Roseobacter denitrificans OCh 114: one gene and its partner. The protein of the gene in region 1 interacts with the protein of each later gene in a pairwise test. Links are inferred from orthologs where the notes say so. Each region holds a gene or a part of one and is shown on either strand. Other genes may lie near its edges.

The links.
Region 2: the proteins of secD (region 1) and pheT interact in binary tests that used the Escherichia coli proteins (3 or more experiments, as listed by UniProt). The link is inferred for Roseobacter denitrificans OCh 114 from one-to-one orthologs.

The regions. Positions count from the first base shown.
Region 1 is NC_008209.1:2,432,667-2,444,435, forward strand. Bases 47-2,881 are described here. They hold secD (protein translocase subunit SecD), read left to right. Parts: upstream 47-550; coding sequence 551-2,212; downstream 2,213-2,881. Other genes in these bases: RD1_RS11710 (trypsin-like serine peptidase), read right to left, coding at 47-120; yajC (preprotein translocase subunit YajC), read left to right, coding at 239-517; secF (protein translocase subunit SecF), read left to right, coding at 2,214-2,881. Outside these bases: more of RD1_RS11710, read right to left, coding at 1-46; more of secF, read left to right, coding at 2,882-3,194; RD1_RS11730 (Mth938-like domain-containing protein), read left to right, coding at 3,208-3,567; heme ABC exporter ATP-binding protein CcmA, read left to right, coding at 3,612-4,232; heme exporter protein CcmB, read left to right, coding at 4,229-4,885; RD1_RS11745 (heme ABC transporter permease), read left to right, coding at 4,938-5,705; heme exporter protein CcmD, read left to right, coding at 5,702-5,860; RD1_RS11755 (DsbE family thiol:disulfide interchange protein), read left to right, coding at 5,853-6,392; RD1_RS11770 (VPLPA-CTERM sorting domain-containing protein), read right to left, coding at 8,030-8,707; aconitate hydratase AcnA, read right to left, coding at 8,945-11,632. UniProt on the Escherichia coli protein: Part of the Sec protein translocase complex. Interacts with the SecYEG preprotein conducting channel. SecDF uses the proton motive force (PMF) to complete protein translocation after the ATP-dependent function of SecA.
Region 2 is NC_008209.1:973,843-982,458, forward strand. What follows is about bases 555-3,605. They hold pheT (phenylalanine--tRNA ligase subunit beta), read left to right. Parts: upstream 555-905; coding sequence 906-3,305; downstream 3,306-3,605. Other genes in these bases: RD1_RS04670 (hypothetical protein), read left to right, coding at 555-849; RD1_RS04680 (YtoQ family protein), read left to right, coding at 3,362-3,605. In the rest of the region: pheS (phenylalanine--tRNA ligase subunit alpha), read left to right, coding at 1-451; more of RD1_RS04670, read left to right, coding at 448-554; more of RD1_RS04680, read left to right, coding at 3,606-3,811; large conductance mechanosensitive channel protein MscL, read left to right, coding at 3,981-4,409; RD1_RS04690 (peptidoglycan-binding domain-containing protein), read right to left, coding at 4,606-5,931; RD1_RS04695 (trypsin-like peptidase domain-containing protein), read left to right, coding at 6,329-8,170; RD1_RS04700 (hypothetical protein), read left to right, coding at 8,183-8,616.

The DNA of each region.
Region 1 (11,769 bases):
ACAGAACGCGAAAACGGCAAAGATCACGCGCAGGTAAGCGCGCCACGGGGATAGGCGGCGGCACAGGCTGCCTTTGCGCGGCGCAGGCGGCTTTTTCAGACCACGCAAGCCGGCGCGCATTTCATTTGCAATCCCCCTACGGTCTGCCTTGCAAAGCGCGGCATCAGACCATAGGTTCCGCCAAAATTCGCGTGTCGCGGAAGTGACGTGGTACGCCATCATGTAAAGGACCCTGTTCATGGAAGCATTCGCCCAGTTCGTACCACTTATTCTGATCTTTGCGATCATGTATTTCCTGCTGATCCGGCCACAGCAAAAAAAGGTTAAGGAACATCAGGCAATGGTGGCGGCTTTGCGTCGGGGCGATCAGGTCGTCACGCAGGGCGGTATTCTCGGCAAGGTGGTCAAGGTCAAGGATGACGGCGAGCTTGAGCTTGAAATCGCCGACGGCGTCAAGGTCAGGGTGATCCAGAACACAATCGCGACCGTGGTCTCGAAAACGGAACCGGCGAAGTAAGACCGCCTTACAACGGCTTGAAAAGGCGTCACTATGCTGCAGATTGATCTTTGGAAACGGATCACGATCCTCTTGACATGTGTGGCCGGACTTTGGCTTGCGATGCCAAACCTCTTTTACACGACCGTCGAGCAGCACAATGATGCGGTTCAGGCCATTGAACTCGGGGCGGACACGCCCGAAAACAACGCTTTGCGCGCGCAGTGGCCGGAATGGATGCCTTCGGGTCTTGTGAACCTCGGGCTTGATCTGCGGGGCGGGGCGCATCTGCTGGCCGAGGTGCGGGTGGCGGATGTCTATGCCAACCGGATGGAATCATATTGGCCGGAAATCCGGGATGCGCTGCGCCCGGAGCGCGAGACCATCGGCACAATCCGGCTGCAACCCTCCCCAAGCGATGAGGTGCACGTCCGCATTTCGCAACCCGAAGGCATGCCGCGCGCGCTGGAAATCGTGCGTGGGCTGGCGCGGCCTATCCAGACGATCACGGGCGTGGGCGCCAATGACATCGAGGTGCGCGCGGAGGGCGATCTGCTGATCGTCACCATGTCAGAGGCTGAAAAACTGGCCTCCGATGAGCGCACGGTCCAGCAGAGCCTTGAGATCATTCGCAGGCGGATCGACGAGGTCGGCACGCGTGAACCCACGATCCAGCGCCAGGGGTCCGACCGCATTCTGATCCAGGTGCCGGGCATCGGTTCGGCGGCGGAACTCAAGGATATCATCGGAACCACCGCGCAATTGACGTTCAATCCGGTGGTCAGCCGTGGATCAGACGCCAATGCCAGCCCGGGTCTTGGCAACAAGCTTGTGCCGTCGCTGGATGAGCCCGGCACGTACTACACGATCGAAGCCGCCGCCGTGGTCACGGGCGAAGAACTGGTGGATGCGCAGCCCGCCTTTGACCAGAACGGCCGTCCTGCTGTCAATTTCAGGTTCAATACGACGGGCGCGCGGAAATTCGGGGATTATACGGCTGAAAACATCGGATCGCCCTTTGCGATCGTCTTGGACAACGAGGTCGTTAGCGCGCCCACAATCCAGAGCCATATCCCCGGGGGGTCGGGCATCATTACGGGGCGCTTCACGGTCGAGGAATCAACCAATCTGGCCATTCTGTTGCGTGCAGGTGCGCTGCCTGCGGGTCTGGATTTTCTCGAAGAGCGCACAATCGGCCCCGAACTCGGCCAAGACAGCATCGACGCAGGCAAGATCGCGACCATTGTCGCCTTTCTGGGCGTGCTGGTCTTCATGTTCCTGAGTTACGGCATGTTCGGACTGTTTGCGAATGTGGCGCTGATCATCAACATTGGTCTGATCTTTGGCCTGCTCAGTATGATAGGCGGCACACTGACCCTGCCGGGTATTGCGGGAATCGTGCTGACTGTCGGCATGGCGGTGGATGCGAATGTGCTGGTTTTTGAACGCATCCGGGAAGAGCTTAAAACCTCCAAAGGGCCGGCGCGTGCCATTGAACTGGGCTATGAAAAAGCGCTCTCCGCCATTCTGGATGCGAACATCACGACCTTCATCACGGCGGTGATCCTCTTTGCCATGGGGTCGGGGCCGGTACGCGGCTTTGCCATCACGCTGGGCCTCGGGATCCTCACGTCTGTCTTTACGGCGATCTTTGTCACGCGGTTGATGATCGTTATCTGGTTCGAGCGCAAGCGCCCGAAGAAAATCGAGGTCTGATATGCGTCTGCGTCTGGTTAAACAGAATACCAACTTCGATTTCTTCAAGCGCTGGAAACTGTGGCTGGGGATTTCCGGCCTGATGATGGTCGTGGCCTTTGTTTCCTTCTTGTTGCAGGGCCTGAACTACGGCATCGACTTTCGCGGCGGCACAACCATCAGGACGGAAAGCACGCAGCCGGTTGATATCGGCGTTTATCGCGAAGCGCTGGCCGCACTGGAACTGGGTGATATTTCCATCACCGAGGTTTTTGACCCGCAATTCGAAGCCGACCAGAATGTCGCCATGATCCGCATCGAGGCGCAGGAGGGTGGCGAGGCGGTCGAGGGCCAGCTGATCAGTGACATCGGTGCCGCGCTTCAGGCGGCGGATCCGGGGCTGAAACTGCCCTTTGCCTCGGTTGAATCGGTGGGGCCAAAAGTTTCGGGTGAGTTGATCCAGACCGCTGTCATTGCGGTGGTTCTGGCTATCGGCGCGGTACTGATTTACATCTGGCTGCGCTTTGAATGGCAGTTCGCAGCCGGAGCGGTGCTCGCGCTTGTGCATGACGTCATTCTGACAATCGGCGTCTTTTCCGAGCTTCAGATCCGGTTCGATCTGGCCATCATCGCCGCCTTGCTGACCATCGTGGGCTACTCTCTGAACGATACGGTCGTTGTTTTCGACCGGGTGCGCGAGAACCTGCGCAAATACAAGAAACGCCCGCTCAATGAAGTTCTGAATATCTCCATCAACGAAACACTGAGCCGGACCTTCATGACATCGGTGACGACGCTTCTGGCGTTGATCGCACTCTTCGTGCTGGGCGGGGATGTGATCCGGGGCTTCGTTTTTGCGATGATCTGGGGAGTCATTGTCGGGACCTACAGTTCGATATTTGTTGCCTCGGCTGCCTTGCTCTATCTTGGGGTCAAGCGCGACTGGTCAAAACCGGACGCCAATTCGGGCAATCAATACGCCAATATCGACCCCAAACCCTGACGACAGGCACGCCATGCGACTGAACGAAATCCGCTTTACAGATGCCAAACCGATCGAAGGCTACGGGCCGGGTTTCTTCCGCATCGGGGGCGAGGTGATCCATGGTCCTGTTCTGGCGGGGCCGGACGGCACGCTGCCTTGGGCGGGGTTTGACGATGATGCGGCGCTGCTGGCCTTGGCGGGCAAGGTTGATGTGTTGTTCGTCGGCACGGGCAGTGAGATTGCGCATCTTCCCGTTGCTCTCAAGGATAGTCTCGAAGAGGCCGGTCTTGGCATTGAGGTCATGGCGTCGCCTGCGGCATGCCGCACCTATAACATCCTGCTGAGCGAAGGGCGGCGGATCGCGCTGGCCCTGATCCCGGTTACCGCGTGAAATCGTGCTTTTGTGCCGTGGCACAATAGGTTAACGATCTGGGCATGACTGTTTCTGTAGATGATCTTTGCGTGACCCGCGGCGGCGTCCCCATCCTTTCCGGTGTGAGCTTTGATCTGGCTGAAGGGGCCGCACTGATCCTGCAGGGGCCAAATGGCTCGGGGAAAACCACCTTGCTGCGCACGCTCGCGGGATTACAGCCGCCACTGGCCGGACAGATAAGCGGCACCGAGGATCGCATCGCCTATGCCGCCCATTCCGACGGGTTGAAATCCATGCTCTCTGTGGCCGAAAACCTGCGGTTCTGGGCGGCGGTTTTTGGGCGTTCGGACATTGCCCCGGCCTTGCAGGCCTTTGATTTACATGACCTCGCGGACCGGCTTGCGGGGACGCTCTCGGCGGGGCAGAAACGGCGGCTCGGCCTTGCGCGCCTGCTGGTTACGGGCCGCCCGGTCTGGATGCTGGATGAGCCGACCGTGTCACTGGACAAAAGGGCAGTAGAGATGTTCGCCGCCGCCGTAGAGGCGCATTTGGCCACCGGTGGATCGGCCTTGATCGCCACGCATATTGATCTGGGTCTGCGTGATGCGCAGGTGTTGGATGTGGGACCGTTGCGCGCCTCGCCAACCGCACTTGCGGGCGCAAGTGACGAGGCCTTCCTGTGAAGGCGCTGCTGGTGCGTGATCTGGCCCTTGCGCTGCGGGCAGGGGGCGGCTTCGGCCTCGGGCTGGCCTTTTTCCTTATTGTCACCGTGCTTGTCCCGCTTGGGGTGGGTCCGCAGGCCGAACTCCTGTCGCGGATCGCGCCGGGTATCTTGTGGCTTGGCGCGCTGCTGGCGTGCCTGTTGTCGCTGGACCGGCTGTTGGCGCTGGATTGGGAAGACGGCACGCTGGATCTTTTGGCCACATCTCCCCTGCCGCTGGAAGCCGCGCTCAGCATAAAAGCGCTGGCCCATTGGATCACCACGGGTTTGCCGCTGGTGCTGACCGCGCCGGTACTGGCAATTCTGTTAAACCTGCCGGGTCCCGGCTTTTTCTGGCTGGTGCTGTCGCTCGCGCTGGGGACGCCTGCGCTTTCGGTGATCGGCACTTTTGGCGCCGCGCTGACGGTCGGGGTCAAACGCGGCGGGCTTTTGATGTCGCTGCTGGTTTTGCCGCTGTATGTGCCGACGCTGATCTTTGGCGCGGAGGTCGCGCGGCGCGGCGCTGTGGGCATGGAGACGCAAACGCCCGCACTGATGCTGGCCGGGATCACGCTGGGGGTGATCGCGGTCATGCCCTTTGCATCCGCTGCTGCCCTGCGCGTAAATCTGCGATAAGCGTGGCGTTTTGCCCATTGAGGCTCGTGGGGCGAGTGACTAAATACGGAGCATGACACTGACCAACGAAAAACCCGCGCCCAAACGGCCCAGTTCGTTCTGGAGCTATGCCAATCCGGTCAAGTTCCTTGCACTGAGCGAACGTGTCCTGCCGACGCTTTGGGTGCTTGCGGCCACCAGTCTTGTTGTTGGTCTGGTCTGGGGCTTTTTCTTTACGCCGGATGATTTCCGGCAGGGCTCGACGGTCAAGATCATCTATCTGCATGTGCCCTCTGCAATGATGGCGATCAATATCTGGGTCATGATGCTTGTCACCTCTCTGATCTGGATCATCCGACGCCATCACGTCAGTGCGCTTGCAGCAAAGGCCGCGGCACCGATTGGCGTGGTGATGACTATTATTGCCCTTGTTACGGGCGCGCTCTGGGGCCAGCCCATGTGGGGCACGTGGTGGGCGTGGGATCCGCGCCTGACGTCGTTCCTCATCCTGTTTTTGTTTTACCTTGGCTACATCGCGCTTTGGGCTGCCATTGAGGACCCGGATACGGCGGCTGATCTGACGGCTGTGCTCTGCCTGGTCGGGTCCGTCTTTGCGGTCCTGTCGCGCTATGCAGTGAATTTCTGGAACCAAGGCCTGCATCAGGGCGCATCGCTGAGCCTCGACAAGGAAGAGAACGTGGCGGATGTATTCTACTTTCCGCTGCTGGTGGCCATCGCGGGGTTTGTGCTGCTGTTTCTGGCGCTGGTGCTCTACCGCACGGGTACGGAAATCAGGCTGCGCCGCGCCAAGGCCCTGTTGGCACGGGAGGCCCGCTCATGATGCCCGATCTTGGAAAGTACAGCGAGGCGGTTTTGTCCTCCTATGCGGCAACGCTATTGTTATTGGCCTTGTTGGTTTTCATCACGTTACATAAAGGGCGCAAAGCGCGCCGTGCCCTTGATGAAATCGAACGCAAAAGAGACAGAGATGCCTAAGATATCGCCGCTGATGATTGCACCGCCGCTGATCTTTGCGGGCTTTATCGCATTGGCTGGCGTTGGCATGTTTCGCAACGACCCGAACGAGCTGCGATCGACTCTGGTCGGCAAACCCGCGCCGCCCATCACCGAGGTGGGGCTGGAGGGGTTTGAACCGGTCACCGCAGAGGCGATGGCAACGGGAGAGGTCACGCTCGTCAATTTCTGGGCCTCATGGTGCCCGCCCTGTCACGCGGAGCATCCAAAGCTTTTGGAGATGGCCGCGGAGGGCATGCCGATCATCGGTGTGAACTTCAAGGACAAGGCAGGCCCCGCCGGCGGGTATCTGACCGATGACGGCAATCCGTTTCGGGCGGTGGCTTTTGACCCGCAAGGGCGCACGGCGATTGACTGGGGGGTGACGGCCCCGCCGGAGACATTCATTCTGGATGCAGAAGGCACGGTGCTGTTTCGCTTTGCAGGCCCGTTGGTCGGCAGCGATTATGAGCAGCGGTTCCTGCCCGAACTGGAAAAAGCATTGGGCCAGTAATCGGCCCACCTGCGCATATGACCCCGGCACTGTGCGCGGGCTGACCGGTATTTTTGAACTTGGATCGGGCCATGGGCGTCACGAATTTGCACGCTAAGACAGCGCGGCCCTTTAGGGACGCCGGTGTAAACGCAGGCAAACGGGTATTTGGGCGGTCGCGCCCCCTCGTTCAGTTCAGACGCTGTCCGGAGTCCGGCGCAAAATACGAGACCTTGGCCAGATCAAAGGCGGGTTGCTGCATCTGACCGGGCTTGGCAGAAGTTTCAGCATGGAGCCGTGCCGACACCTTTGCCCCCCAGATGCATGGTGACAAAGCTGTCGGCCCCGGCGGCTTCGACGATATCCACCATACACTCGGCCTGCTGTGCGTCATGGGGTGCGCGGCCGTTCGGTTCGGCAAACAGGAACAGCTTGGGATCACGTACCAGCGCACGGCCCATGGCGATGCGCTGACGCTGCCCGCCCGAAAGCTGGCCCGGTCGACGGGAAAGAAGCTGTTCAATCTGAAGCTGCTTTGCGACCTGTTTCGGTTTCTGCGCCTGCGTGGCAGGGTCAACGCCGCGGACTTTCATGCCAAGGGTGATGTTCTTGACAACCGTTATCGTCGGGTAAAGCGCGTAGGATTGAAACACCATCGCGATGTCGCGATCCTTTGGGTTGACCGCGCTATTGTCCCGCCCGCTGATGCTGAGGAAGCCGCCCGAGATCGGCTCCAAACCCGCAATGCAATGCAGCAGCGTTGACGTGCCAGATCCCGAGGGTCCGACCAGCACAAGGAAATCCCCCTGATCAATTGCGACGTTGATATCCCTCTGGATCTCCGTCTGGCCGTAGTTCTTTTTGAGCTTCCTCATGTCACGAATGGGAGCCATGAGTATCACTGATCCTGCGGTCAGATCGCGGATGACATACTTGCCAGCAACGACATAGACGATAAGGGTGGGCAGGGCTGCGATGATCGCGGTGGCCATATCCACATTGTATTCCTTTACGGCGGTGGTCGAGTTGACGATATTGTTGAGCACCACGGTGACGGGTTGGGTACCTGCCTAGCTGAATGACACGCCAAACAGGAAGTCGTTCCATATCTTCGTGAATTGCCAGATCATCGAGACAACAATGATCGGCAGGCTGATAGGCAGGAAGATCGACCAGAAGATACGAAAGAACCCGGCTCCATCGACTTTGGCTGCCTTGGTGAGTTCCGAGGGAACCGAGACACAGAAGTTACGATAGAAGAGCGTTTTGAAACCGAGGCCATAAATCACATGAACAAAAATCAGACCAGGGATTGTACCTGCAGTCCCCATGATCCCGAGGACCCGCGCCATGGGCAGCAAAACCACCTGAAAGGGAATGAAGTACCCAAAGAGCATGGCGGCACGCTTAGTTTTGAGCCGGGCGCGTAGGGACTGATGGCCAATATCACAACTCTGCGGCAGTAGCATGTTGTCGGCCAAGGGTAGCGCGGGCAGCATGGACGTAGACCGCATGGTGCGCGACCGGTCCGCTTCGGGTCGTGCATGTCTGTTTTGCCGACTGTAAGCCGTTGACACTATCGTGGCGTCGACGGGCCACGTAGTTGATAAAGCGAAACGCCCCGGGCCGGGGCGTTTCCTTCAGGTTTCAAGCGCAGCTCAGGCCTTCTTGCGTCGCTTGATCCATGCAAAGGCACCAATGCCGCCGAGCAGCAAAGGCAGACCTGCAGGAACCGGCACCGCGGAAACCTCAATCTCGCCAACCGCACCGGACCTTGTGAAGACCACTTCCAGCTTGTCGCCGGTCGCACCACCAAAGTCGAGCACAGTAAACTCGTTGTTCGCGGGGTTGTTGCCCGTGTCCGACTCATTGTCGGCTGTCAGCGAAAATGCCTTGACCAGAGTGGAGCCGGAGAACAGGCTTGCTGTTGTCCCAATCTCGGAGTCCAGAAGGAACAGCTCGTCGAGGATGACATCGGTCAGGAAACTGAACACGATCGTTCCGCCGCTTCCATTGTCATCCGGCGCGCCGTCGTTTTCCTGAACGATCAGCGCGTTCCCAAACCCGCGTTTATCTGTCGCGTCTTCGGCGTTTGTGAAGGGCGACAACAGGTCCTTGTCCTTCGTGGTGTTCACAGCGCCAAGCGTGTTGAAGACAACCGCCTTGTCTATACCCTTGAAGGCCGTGATGTCAGCAAAAACGCCGCCACCGAGATCGGTATTGTCCCCAAGAACCGCGCCTTCGGCAAAGTTGTTGAAATCTACTGTCGCAGCCTGGGTCATCCCTGCTGCCCCCGTCATAACCGCAGCAACTGCGATACTTTTTAGCACACTCATTCCATATCCCTTTTAAATGTAGAAGCGTCCGTACCGTGTAGCCGAGGTTAACGATTAGTAAACGCGAAAAATGCAAAGGAAGTTAAGATAACACGTTCTTTTTACTCGATTGTTCAAGATAATCGCCAAACCTTCCCGCAATATGGGAAGGCTGATTTCGCACTCTCTTTATCAGTGTGTTTTGGGACATCCGCCCCCCGGCGCGCCGTCGTTTGCGCGCCGGGGTGCAGTCTTTCTCTAGGCGGCTTTCGCGAGATTGCGCAACACGTAGTGCAGAACGCCGCCGTGCTCAATGTATTCGATTTCAATCGCGGTATCGATTCGACATTTGAGCGTGATCGTTTTGGACGTGCCATCCGCCATCGTGATGGTGCAGGGCACTTCCTGCAGCGGCTGTATCGTGTCCAGACCGGAGATTGAAACTTTCTCCTCTCCGGTCAGGCCGAGCGATTTGCGGGTGTCGCCACCGGTGAATTCAAACGGGATCACTCCCATGCCCACGAGGTTCGAGCGGTGAATACGCTCAAAGCTCTCTGCGATCACAGCCTTGACGCCGAGCAGGGCCGTGCCCTTGGCCGCCCAGTCGCGCGACGATCCGGCCCCGTATTGTTCACCACCAAAGATCACCAGCGGCTTGCCCGCGTCCTGATAGGCCATGGCAGCATCGTAAATCGACACCTGTTCACCATTGGGGCCTTTTGTGTATCCCCCCTCGACACCATCCAGCATCTCATTCTTGATGCGGATGTTGGCAAAAGTGCCGCGCATCATGACCTCGTGGTTGCCACGACGTGAGCCGTAGGAGTTAAATTCCCGCACGGGCACCTGACGCTCGATTAGGTATTGCCCCGCTGGTGTCGTATCCTTGAAGGATCCCGCCGGTGAAATGTGGTCGGTGGTGATCATATCGCCGAGAATGGCCAGCACGGATGCGTTTTCGATGTTGCTGATCGTGCCGGGTTCCTGCCCCATGCCCTGAAAATAGGGCGGGTTCTGAACATAGGTGGACGAAACGGGCCAGTCATAGACCTTGCTGTCCGTGGTGCTGACGCCCTGCCATTTTTCATCGCCCTTGAAGACGTCGGCATATTTGGTCAGGAACGCCTCACGGGTCACGGTCTTTTCGACCAGCTCCGCGACTTCCTGGCTGGTGGGCCAGATGTCCCTGAGGAACACATCATTGCCGTTCTGGTCCTGACCGATGGCGTCGGTGGCAAGGTTGATATCCAGCGTGCCCGCCAAAGCATAGGCCACGACCAGCGGCGGAGAGGCGAGGTAGTTGGCGCGTACATCCGGGCTGATGCGCCCTTCAAAGTTGCGGTTGCCCGACAGTACGGAGGTTGCCACCAGATCCCCCTCGGCAATCGCGTCCGAGATTTCCTTTTGCAGCGGGCCGGAGTTCCCGATGCAGGTGGTGCAGCCGTAGCCGACAAGGTTAAAGCCGATGCTGTCCAGATCGTCCTGCAGTCCTGCAGCTTCCAGATAGGCCGACACCACCTGACTGCCCGGCGCAAGCGATGTTTTCACCCAAGGCTTGCGGTTAAGCCCCAAGGCGGCCGCCTTGCGCGCCACAAGGCCCGCGCCGATCATGACGTAGGGGTTTGATGTATTGGTGCAGGAAGTGATCGAGGCGATGACAACCTTGCCCGACTCCAACGTGTAATCCTCGCCCGCGACCGCGACCTTCTTGCCCATGGGGCGTTTGAAGGTCTCCTCCATTTCCTTGCGGAAGGCGGTTTGCCCGTCAGTGAGCGCGACAAAATCCTGCGGGCGTTTCGGCCCCGAAATCGCAGGCACGATCGTGCCCATGTCCAGATGCAGCGTGTCCGTGTAGATCGGCGCATAATCGGGGCCACGCCAGAAACCGTTTTCCTTGGCATAGGCTTCGACCAGTTGCACACGCTCCTCGTCACGACCGGTATTGCGCAGATAGCGCAGCGTTTCCGCATCAATCGGGAAGAACCCGCAGGTCGCGCCATATTCCGGCGCCATGTTCGCGATCGTCGCGCGATCGGCCAGCGGCAGGCGATCCAACCCTTCGCCGTAGAATTCAACGAATTTTCCGACCACACCCTTGGCACGCAACAGTTCGACCACCTTGAGCACAAGGTCCGTGCCGGTGGTGCCTTCCATCATCGTGCCGGTCAGTTCGAAGCCGATGACTTCGGGGATCAGCATGGAAATCGGCTGGCCCAGCATCGCGGCCTCTGCCTCGATTCCGCCGACACCCCAGCCCAGAACAGCCGCGCCATTCACCATCGTGGTGTGGCTGTCAGTGCCGACAAGTGTGTCAGGATAGGCCACTTCGGCCCCGTTCTGGTCGGTATCCGTCCAGACCGTTTGCGCCAGATATTCCAGGTTCACCTGGTGGCAGATGCCGGTTCCGGGTGGCACGACGCGGAAATTGTTAAATGCGCTCTGTCCCCATTTCAGGAAGGTGTAGCGCTCCATGTTTCGCTCGTATTCACGGTCCACATTCATCTGGAACGCACGCGGGTTGCCGAATTCGTCGATCATCACGGAGTGGTCAATCACCAGATCAACCGGGTTCAGCGGATTGATCTTCTCCGCGTCACCGCCAAGGCTGATGATGGCGTCGCGCATCGCGGCGAGGTCCACAACCGCCGGAACGCCGGTGAAATCCTGCAACAGGACGCGGGCAGGGCGATAGGCGATCTCGCGCGGGTTCTTGCCCCCCTGTGCGCCCCATTGGGCAAAAGCCTTGATATCATCGACGGTCACGGTCTTGCCATCCTCAAACCGCAGCATGTTTTCCAGAACGACCTTGAGGGCTGCCGGCAGTTTTGAAAAATCTCCCAAACCGGCTGCGGTCGCCGCCGGAATGGAATAGTAATCAATGCTCTGTGTGCCTGCGGATAGTGTTTTGCGCGTTTTTGACGTGTCGTGACCAACGGTGATGGGCATGAAGGGCTCCCTTCGGCTGAAAAGTGGACCTGAGTGGCTTTCGGGTTGAATGCCGTAACGTTTTGCAAAATACAACCGCTTTGAAGGCCTCTGCGTCAAAATGTATACCATTGTGTACAGAAATCATCACGAAAGAG
Region 2 (8,616 bases), 1.5 Mb from region 1 along the record:
CATGTTCCATCAGGTCGAAGGACTGGCGATCGACAAGGACATCTCCATGGCGAACCTGAAATGGGTGCTGGAGGAGTTCTTTGCCGCCTTCTTTGAAATCGACGGGATCAAGACGCGGTTCCGCGCGTCGCACTTCCCCTTCACCGAACCCTCGGCGGAGGTGGATATCCAGTGTTCGTGGATTGATGGGCAATTGCGCATCGGCGAAGGGGACGACTGGCTCGAAGTTCTTGGCTCCGGCATGGTACATCCCAAGGTGCTGGCCGCCGGCGGGATTGACCCCGACCAGTGGCAGGGCTTCGCCTTTGGCATGGGCATCGACCGCATCGCCATGCTGAAATACGGCATCCCGGATTTGCGCGCGTTCTTTGATTCCGACCTGCGGTGGCTGCGGCATTACGGGTTTGCCTCGCTGGATCAGCCGACGCTGCATGGGGGGCTGAGTAGGTGATTGGTTGGTTCAAAAAGAAGAAAGCCGAAACTGTGAATTTGCCGTTGCTTGATTGTGGCGGGCAATACCAATTCGATATTGTGGGTGAAGCATCTTACCAAATTGAGTTGGAAGCGATCGCTGGAAAAAAAACCAAAGAGAGCAAGCAGTTTCGTTGTCATGCTGCGATGGTCATCGAAGACAATAATCGTCACGACCCTGAAGCCGTACGCGTTGTTATTGACAGCAAAACGGTTGGTTACCTTTCTAGAGCGGATGCTCGCCACTTTCGAAAATGGTTTGCAGAACAAGATTTAGGGCTTTTGGGTGTTGCTGTGAGTGCAGAAATCGTTGGTGGCTGGAAAGACCATGAGTCCGAGGGACATTTCGGCGTAAAACTAGACTTTAATTTTGACTGATTTGTAGTCTGTTACTGCCCGAAGCTTTTGGTTTGAACACAGCATAGGACCTTAGAATGAAATTCACACTCTCTTGGCTCAAAGAGCATCTTGATACCTCTGCCACGCTGGACGAGATCACCTATGCGCTGACCGACCTTGGTCTTGAGGTCGAAGGGGTCGAGGACCGTGCGGGCAAGCTGCGGGACTTTACTATCGGTTACGTCAAATCAGCGGAAAAACACCCGGATGCGGACCGCCTCAAGGTCTGTCAGGTAGCGACTGATGAGGGCGACAAGCAGATCATTTGCGGCGCCCCGAATGCGCGCGAAGGCATCACCGTCGTCGTGGCGAAACCCGGCGTCTATGTGCCCGGTATTGATACCACCATCGGCGTGGGCAAAATTCGCGGGATCGAAAGCTTTGGCATGATGGCCTCCGAGCGCGAGATGGAGCTGTCCGAAGAACACGACGGCATCATCGAATTGCCGAGCGGAGAGGTCGGGCGGTCTTTCGTCGACTGGCTGGCAGAGCATGACCCGGCCAAGGTTGACCCGGTGATCGAGATCGCGATCACCCCGAACCGGCCCGATGCGCTCGGTGTGCGCGGGATCGCGCGTGATCTGGCGGCGCGCGGCCTTGGCACGTTGAAGCCGCGCGATGTTGCCGCCGTCGAAGGGGTCTTCCCCTGTCCGGTGAGCATCACCATCGAGGCGGATACGCTGGAGCAGTGTCCGGTTTTCTTTGGCCGGGTGATCCGGGGTGTCAAGAACGGCCCAAGCCCGCAGTGGCTGCAGGACAAACTACGCGCCATCGGTCTGCGCCCGATTTCGTTCCTCGTCGATGTGACGAACTTCTTCACCTATGATCGCAACCGCCCCCTGCACGTCTTTGACGCCGACAAGATCGAAGGCAAAACCCTGCGGGTCCATCGCGCCAAGGGTGGCGAAACCCTCGTGGGGCTGGACGAAAAGGAATATACCTTTGCAGAAGGCATGACGCTGATCTCTGACGCGGCCAATGTGGAAAGCATCGCGGGGGTCATGGGCGGCCTTGCGACGGGCTGCACCGCAGAGACCACGAATGTCTTTATCGAAGCGGCCTATTTCGATCCGGTCCGCACGGCCTATACCGGTCGCGCGCTGAAGATCAATTCCGACGCGCGGTATCGGTTTGAACGGGGCATCGACCCGGAATGGACGCCCTACGGGATCGAACATGCAACGCATATGATCCTTGAGCATGCAGGCGGTGAGCCCTCCGAGGTCATCGTGGCGGGCAAGATACCTGACACCAACCGGGCCTATAAACTGGATGCCGCGCGGGTGCAGTCGCTGGTGGGCATGGACATCCCCGAAAGCAGTCAGCGCCAGACGCTGACCGCGCTGGGGTTCCGCCTTGAAGGCAACATGGCCCATGTGCCAAGCTGGCGCCCGGATGTGCAGGGCGAAGCGGATCTGGTCGAAGAAGTGGCGCGGATTGCCTCGCTTACCAAGCTGAAAGGCAGACCGCTGCCCCGGCTGGATGAAGGCGTGTCGCGCCCGATCCTGTCGCCGATCCAGCGGCGCGAAGCCATGGCACGGCGGACCTGCGCGGCCTTGGGGTACAACGAATGTGTCAGCTACAGCTTTATTGATCAGGCCTCTGCCAAGCTGTTCGGTGGCGGAGAGGACGTCACCCGGCTGGAAAACCCGATCAGCAGCGACATGAGCCACATGCGTCCCGCATTGCTTCCCGGTCTCTTGCAGGCGGCAGCGCGCAATCAGGCGCGGGGCAATATGAACCTCGCGCTGTTTGAGGTCGGCCCTGCCTTTCACGGCGGCGAACCCGGAGAGCAGCATTTGCTGGTCAGTGGGGTGCTGATCGGGCGGACGGAACCCAAGGATGTGCATGGTGCGTCCCGCGCTGTTGACGTCTATGATGTCAAAGCGGATGCGGAAGCGGTTCTGGCGGCCATCGGTGCACCTGCCAAGGTACAGATTTTGCGCGGTGCCGCCCCGTGGTGGCATCCCGGTCGGCATGGGATGATCTGTCTGGGGCCCAAGAAAGTTCTGGGTGTATTCGGCGAAATCCACCCGCGTGTGTTGGCGGCGATGGACGTCAAAGGGCCCGCGATGGGCTTTACCATCTGGCCGGCCGAGGTGCCGCTGCCCCGCAAGAGTGGCGCGACCCGTGCCGCATTGCAGATTAGCGACCTGCAGGCGGTGGAGCGCGATTTCGCCTTTGTTGTCGATAGCGGTGTGGAGGCACTGACCCTCGTCAACGCGGCAATGGGGGCTGATAAGGCGCTGATCGAGGATGTGCGCGTCTTTGATGAATTTATCGGCGGCTCTTTGGGGGAAGGAAAGAAATCCCTTGCGCTGACAGTGCGGATGCAACCCGCGACCCAGACGCTGACCGATAAAGACATCGAAGCGGTCAGCGCAAAGGTCGTGGAAAAGGTGATCAAGGCCACGGGTGGAACGCTGCGCGCCTGATACGTCCGCGCCGGTTGGGCGCTGCAGCATGTAATTGAATTCAAAGGAGATGCAGCATGACATTGAAAGTGTATCTGTCGGGTGAAATCCACACTGACTGGCGCGAGCAGATCGTGGCGGGGGCGCAGGATCTTGATGTGGTTTTTGACAGCCCGGTGACCGACCACGCGGCGAGCGACGACTGCGGCGTTGCGATCCTTGGCGCAGAGGACAACAAATACTGGCACGACCACAAGGGTGCGATGGTCAATGCGATCCGGACGCGCAAGGGGATTGCAGATGCCGATGTGGTTGTCGTGCGGTTTGGCGAGAAATACAAACAGTGGAACGCAGCCTTTGACGCGGGCTATGCGTCAGCCTTGGGAAAATCCCTGATTATCCTGCATGGGCCAGACCACGCGCATGCCTTGAAAGAGGTCGATGCGGCAGCCCTTGCGGTTGCGGAAGATCCCAAGCAGGTCGTTGATATTCTGCGGTATGTACTGACCGGCACTTTGCCTTCGTAACTGACCCTCCCGAGGCGCAGGTGATCTGCGCTCTGTTTTCGGGTCCCGGCGCTCCTTGACGTGCCGGGCGTGTTTTTCCCCCGTGGATGCGCCTTACAACACGGCTCTTATGTGTTAACGAAAGGTTAACGGCCATGTTCAGGGCCGTCATCAACAGTACGAGGGAAAAATGCTCAACGAATTTAAGACCTTTATTTCAAAGGGAAATGTCATGGATATGGCGGTCGGTATCATCATTGGTGCCGCATTTACCGCCATCGTTTCATCTCTGGTCGCAGACCTTGTGAACCCGTTTATCGCGCTTTTCACCGGTGGCATCGACTTTTCGGGGTGGTTTTATGCGCTTGACGGCGAAACATATGCGTCACTTGCAGCGGCAACCGATGCGGGTGCGCCGGTCTTTGCCTTTGGCAATTTCATCATGGCCGTGATCAATTTTCTGATCATCGCCTTTGTGGTTTTTATGCTGGTCAAAACGGTGAACCGCATCAAAGACGCCGCCGAAGGTGAAAAAGAGGCTGTTGCCGAAGAACCCGCAGGCCCGACCGAGTTGGATATTCTCAAGGAAATCCGCGACGCCTTGGCCAAACAAGGCTGATCGCTTCTGAAGCGTCATGCAAAAAACCTCGATCACGCAACGCTGCCTGAAACCCGGGGTTTCAACGCGTTGCGCGATGCTTGATGTTCCAGGTATTTCGTCAGACGTTCTATATACGATTAAAAAAGGGCCTGCCGGCATCTACCGGCAGGCCCTTTGTTATGTGATGGGGTTCTGTTCGTGCAAAACCGGCGTGTCAGTTCCCGCCAAGGTTAAGCGCAGGCAAGGCAAGCCCACCCTGACCAGAGGTTTGAAGCGGTGCCACGCCGACGACAGGTGCGCTGGTGATCGAGGCTTTGATGATGGCGTTACGCTCGGCTGTCTTGCTTGGGACAAATACCGGTTGCGCGCCTTGCTCCATTGAGGCGATGGCCGTTTGATACCAGCCGGTTGATGCGGCGGGTGATTTCGCGGTGCCAAAGCCCCAGCGCAGGTGATGACCCATGATTTCGCTATACGGCATCTGGCCAGCGGCAAGCATGGAAGCTGCCCCGCCAAGCGCCATCTGAGCGTCATCCTGACGATAGCCAAGGCCCAGACAAATCTGACCATAGGCTGCGGCGGTCTGCATATTGCCCTGATAGACGCTGTTTGCCACCTGCTGCGCTTGCGTTGCGACAAGTTTCACATCGCCGGTTCCGATCTGCGAAATGGCCGGAGCCATCGCTTGCGCGATCTGACTGCACTGCCCGGCGAAAACGTCTTCGCTCTGGCCCGTCTGGCTGATCAACCCCTGGCTTTGTGTGATGGAGAATGCACGCGCCTCGCAGAACTGTTCGCCGAGGGCCTGTTCGGGATCATTGATGTTGTTGGCAAGGATCACGCCCTGATTGGCTTGCGTCATGCCAGATACCAGTTCGCAATGGCTGGCCATGGAGGTCACCGCTTGCTGCGCGCCAAAGGTGATCGGCGCGATGGACAGCGGGGCCTGGGCCTGTTGTGTGCCCGTGTTGTTGGTGAAGCCGCCCGTGTTGGCGTTGTTGCGGGCAACGATACCGTTGTTGTTCTGTACGTTGTCTACCTGCCCGCCGTTGTTGCGGTAGCGATTGGCATAGGTCGGATCGGCGAAGGCCTTGAGAAGACCGCGTGTCCCTTCATTTGCTACAACCTCAGGGAAGGCGGCACCGCCACCGGCCTGAAGCCGCTGATGCGCGCCGACGAGTTGTGAGCGCTGCCAGTCATCCAATCTGCCCGTCGGCTGCCAGCCCATGTAGTTCTGATACTCCGAAATCCCTGCGCGGGAGCGTGGCCCGAGTGATCCATCTACGGTGCCCACGTTGAACCCGAACCCGTTCAACGATGCCTGCACCTCCCGGTTTTGCTGGCGCTGATAGCTGCTGATCGACGACCTTTGCTTTTGCTGTTGTTGCGCACGTTGGTTTTTGCCGATCTGGTTGTTTAGCAAAGCCCCCAAGGCGGCCCCGGCAACAAAGCCCCCGATTGTGCTGTCCGCCTTTGCGCTTGTTGTTGTGATCATCAAAGTGGCTGCCACAACAGCCGCAATTCCATTCCGCTTTTTCATAGCCAATACCCCACGTCAAAATCTTTAATTTGCACGATTAAATCAGATTCGCGCCCGCGTCGCACGGTTTTTTTCAGGAAATACGGGGATTTGATTGCTCGAATGTTCTTTGATTTGTGTGAAATGAACAGAAAACCGGGCACGGTTTACAGCGCGCATGTCCAAAACGCCGAGTGTGCGCGTATTGAGCCGCCTGATTGCCACAGGGTGATTGACCTCGATTTTTTTATGCCGTTATCTGGAAGCGCGGGCGCATCGGGGCGATCTGGTGTAGGGTGACATGCATCTGTTTTTCTTGGTGCTTTGGGCAGTGGACGACAGTCCGGAGTGTCAAAAACCGCAGTTTTGATTTTGCACCGACGTCAGCCGGTGCACCAGTTATTATGCGGAGCCTGATATGGCCGAACACTTTTTGACCAAGACGCGCATTGATTTGAGCCGATGCATTGCGGCGGGCGATGCACCTGCCGTTGAGCAATATGAGGCATTCAATGCGCTGCTGATGGCCAAGGCCGGTCCGGATGTTGCCAAGCTGTTTGCCGAACCGCTGGTCAGCAAGGGCAATGATCAGGCCGCGTCGACGGTGTCATGGTATTGCGACCGGGCGGGGCAGGGCGTGCCCTTGTCAAAACTCGATACGGCGGAACAGAACGAGGTTGCAACGGCCCTGCGCGCGCGTCTGTCGACGTTAAAGGATCTGTTGGATGATGACGAAGCGGCGCCCTTGGTCGCCGCTGCGCTGCACATCGGCAGTGCGGGCGATATCTGGGCGGTAGGCGGTCATCCGGTCATTGTGAACTGGGGTTTGATGCCCGCAGAAGGGTCAGACGCTGCAACCCGGTCAGTACATTACGCCCGCACGCTGGGTCCGTATCTGGCGATGGATGGCGCACCACCCCTGACGCAGCAGGAGCAGGAACAACGCAGGGGGGAAAAGATCGCGGCGGTTGCGGCGGCTTCGGCCATTGCGGGGGCGGCGGCGGGTACGGCAGCGACCGCTGGTACGGTGGATGCCACGGAGCCTGTCGCAAATGCAGCGCAAGGCACGACCGCCGGTGCAACCGCCACCGCAGGCGGGGCAACGGATGATCCCTCAGCACCTGTACCCGGGGAGCGCCCGGCGCGCGGGCGGGTGCCGTTGGTCGCCTGGGTGCCGCTGGTTCTGCTATTGCTGCTTTTCGGCGGGGCACTGGCCTGGCTGCTGGTGCCGGGCAACCGCATTTTTGCGGATGATGGTGTGCAGCCGGCGGTGACGGATGAAGACACTTTACGCGCTGCGCGCGAGATCAACCGCGCGCTGGAACAGCGGCTGGCTGATTTGAACGTGGCTCTCGAAGGCGCCGTGTGTCGGGCCGATGGCACCTTGCTGATGCCGGATGGGCTGACCATCGAAGGGCTGCTGCCTCCCGGTTTTGACGAAGGCACGCTGCGTGCGGGTGAGATCATCAAGGCAGACCGCACGCCGATCCTGCCGCCCGCCTCTGACCGGGTGATGATCCCTCCGGCGGATGGGGACATCACCGATACGGCAACCTTGCTCAACCACATTGATGATCGCACGGCGATGGTTGTGGCGGTGTCCGATCAGGGCACGGCCACGGGGACGGGTTTTTTCGTGGGGCCGGATCTGCTCGTGTCGAACTTCCATGTGGTCGAAGGGGCGGATGCGCAGAATATCCTTGTGGTCAGCAAGGCGATGGACGGGCCGAAACGCGTCGATGTGTTGAAATCGCTGGGTCCAGTGGCCGACGTGGGCGCGGATTTCGCGCTGCTGCGGGTGTTGGACGTGGACCAGCCGTTTTACACGCTGCGCCAGAGCGACCAGTCCATGCGGCTGCAATCGGTGATCGCGGCGGGCTACCCCGGTGATGTGTTGCGGATCAACAGCGATTTTCAGTCCCTCAGCAGCAGCAACAATTTTGATGTCCCCGATTTGATTGTAACGGACGGCTCGGTGAATTCGGAACAGTCGCTTTCGGACCGCGCGCATGCCGTGATCCATTCGGCACCGCTGTCGGGGGGCAATTCCGGCGGACCACTGGTTGATATGTGTGGCCGCGTGGTGGGTGTGAATACCTTCGTCTATCAGGGCGAGTTGCGGAACCTGAATTTTGCCCTTTCCATTGATGATTTGCTGGAGTTTCTGGCCGACACACCCGCGGCCCCGACCATATCCAGCGAGGTTTGCGAGCCCTTTGTTGCCCGCCCTGCGCCTGTTTCTGTTTCGGCGGGACAGTAGCGGGTTAGTGGTATGAATGGATCCTTTCTGACCAACACCTCGACCGAAGGGTTGCAGCCGCTCGGCACCGCCCCGCAGCGGTCCTATGAACTTGTCAGCGACACGGTCCGCGACGCCTGTGGCGAGGCGGCAGCAGCGCTTTTCGCGGAGCCGGTGCCGACGCAGTATGGGGATCGGTTTGACTGGTACGCCACGGTAGACGGGCAGGCGGTGCCGCTGGCCTCGCTTGAGGATCCGGAACCGGCGCGCGAGGTGCTCTCCGGGTTGGTGGCCAAGGTCAAGGATGTGGCTGATGAGCTGATGGCCTCAAAGCTGGCGGAAAAACAGCGCCTCGGTGAAGCGCTGGCCAATGCGCTCGAAATCCCGGACGAAGACGCGATTTTCGTCATAGAGAGTGCGGATGGTGCGCCACCGCAGCCGGTTTTGGTGAACTGGGCGTGGAGCAA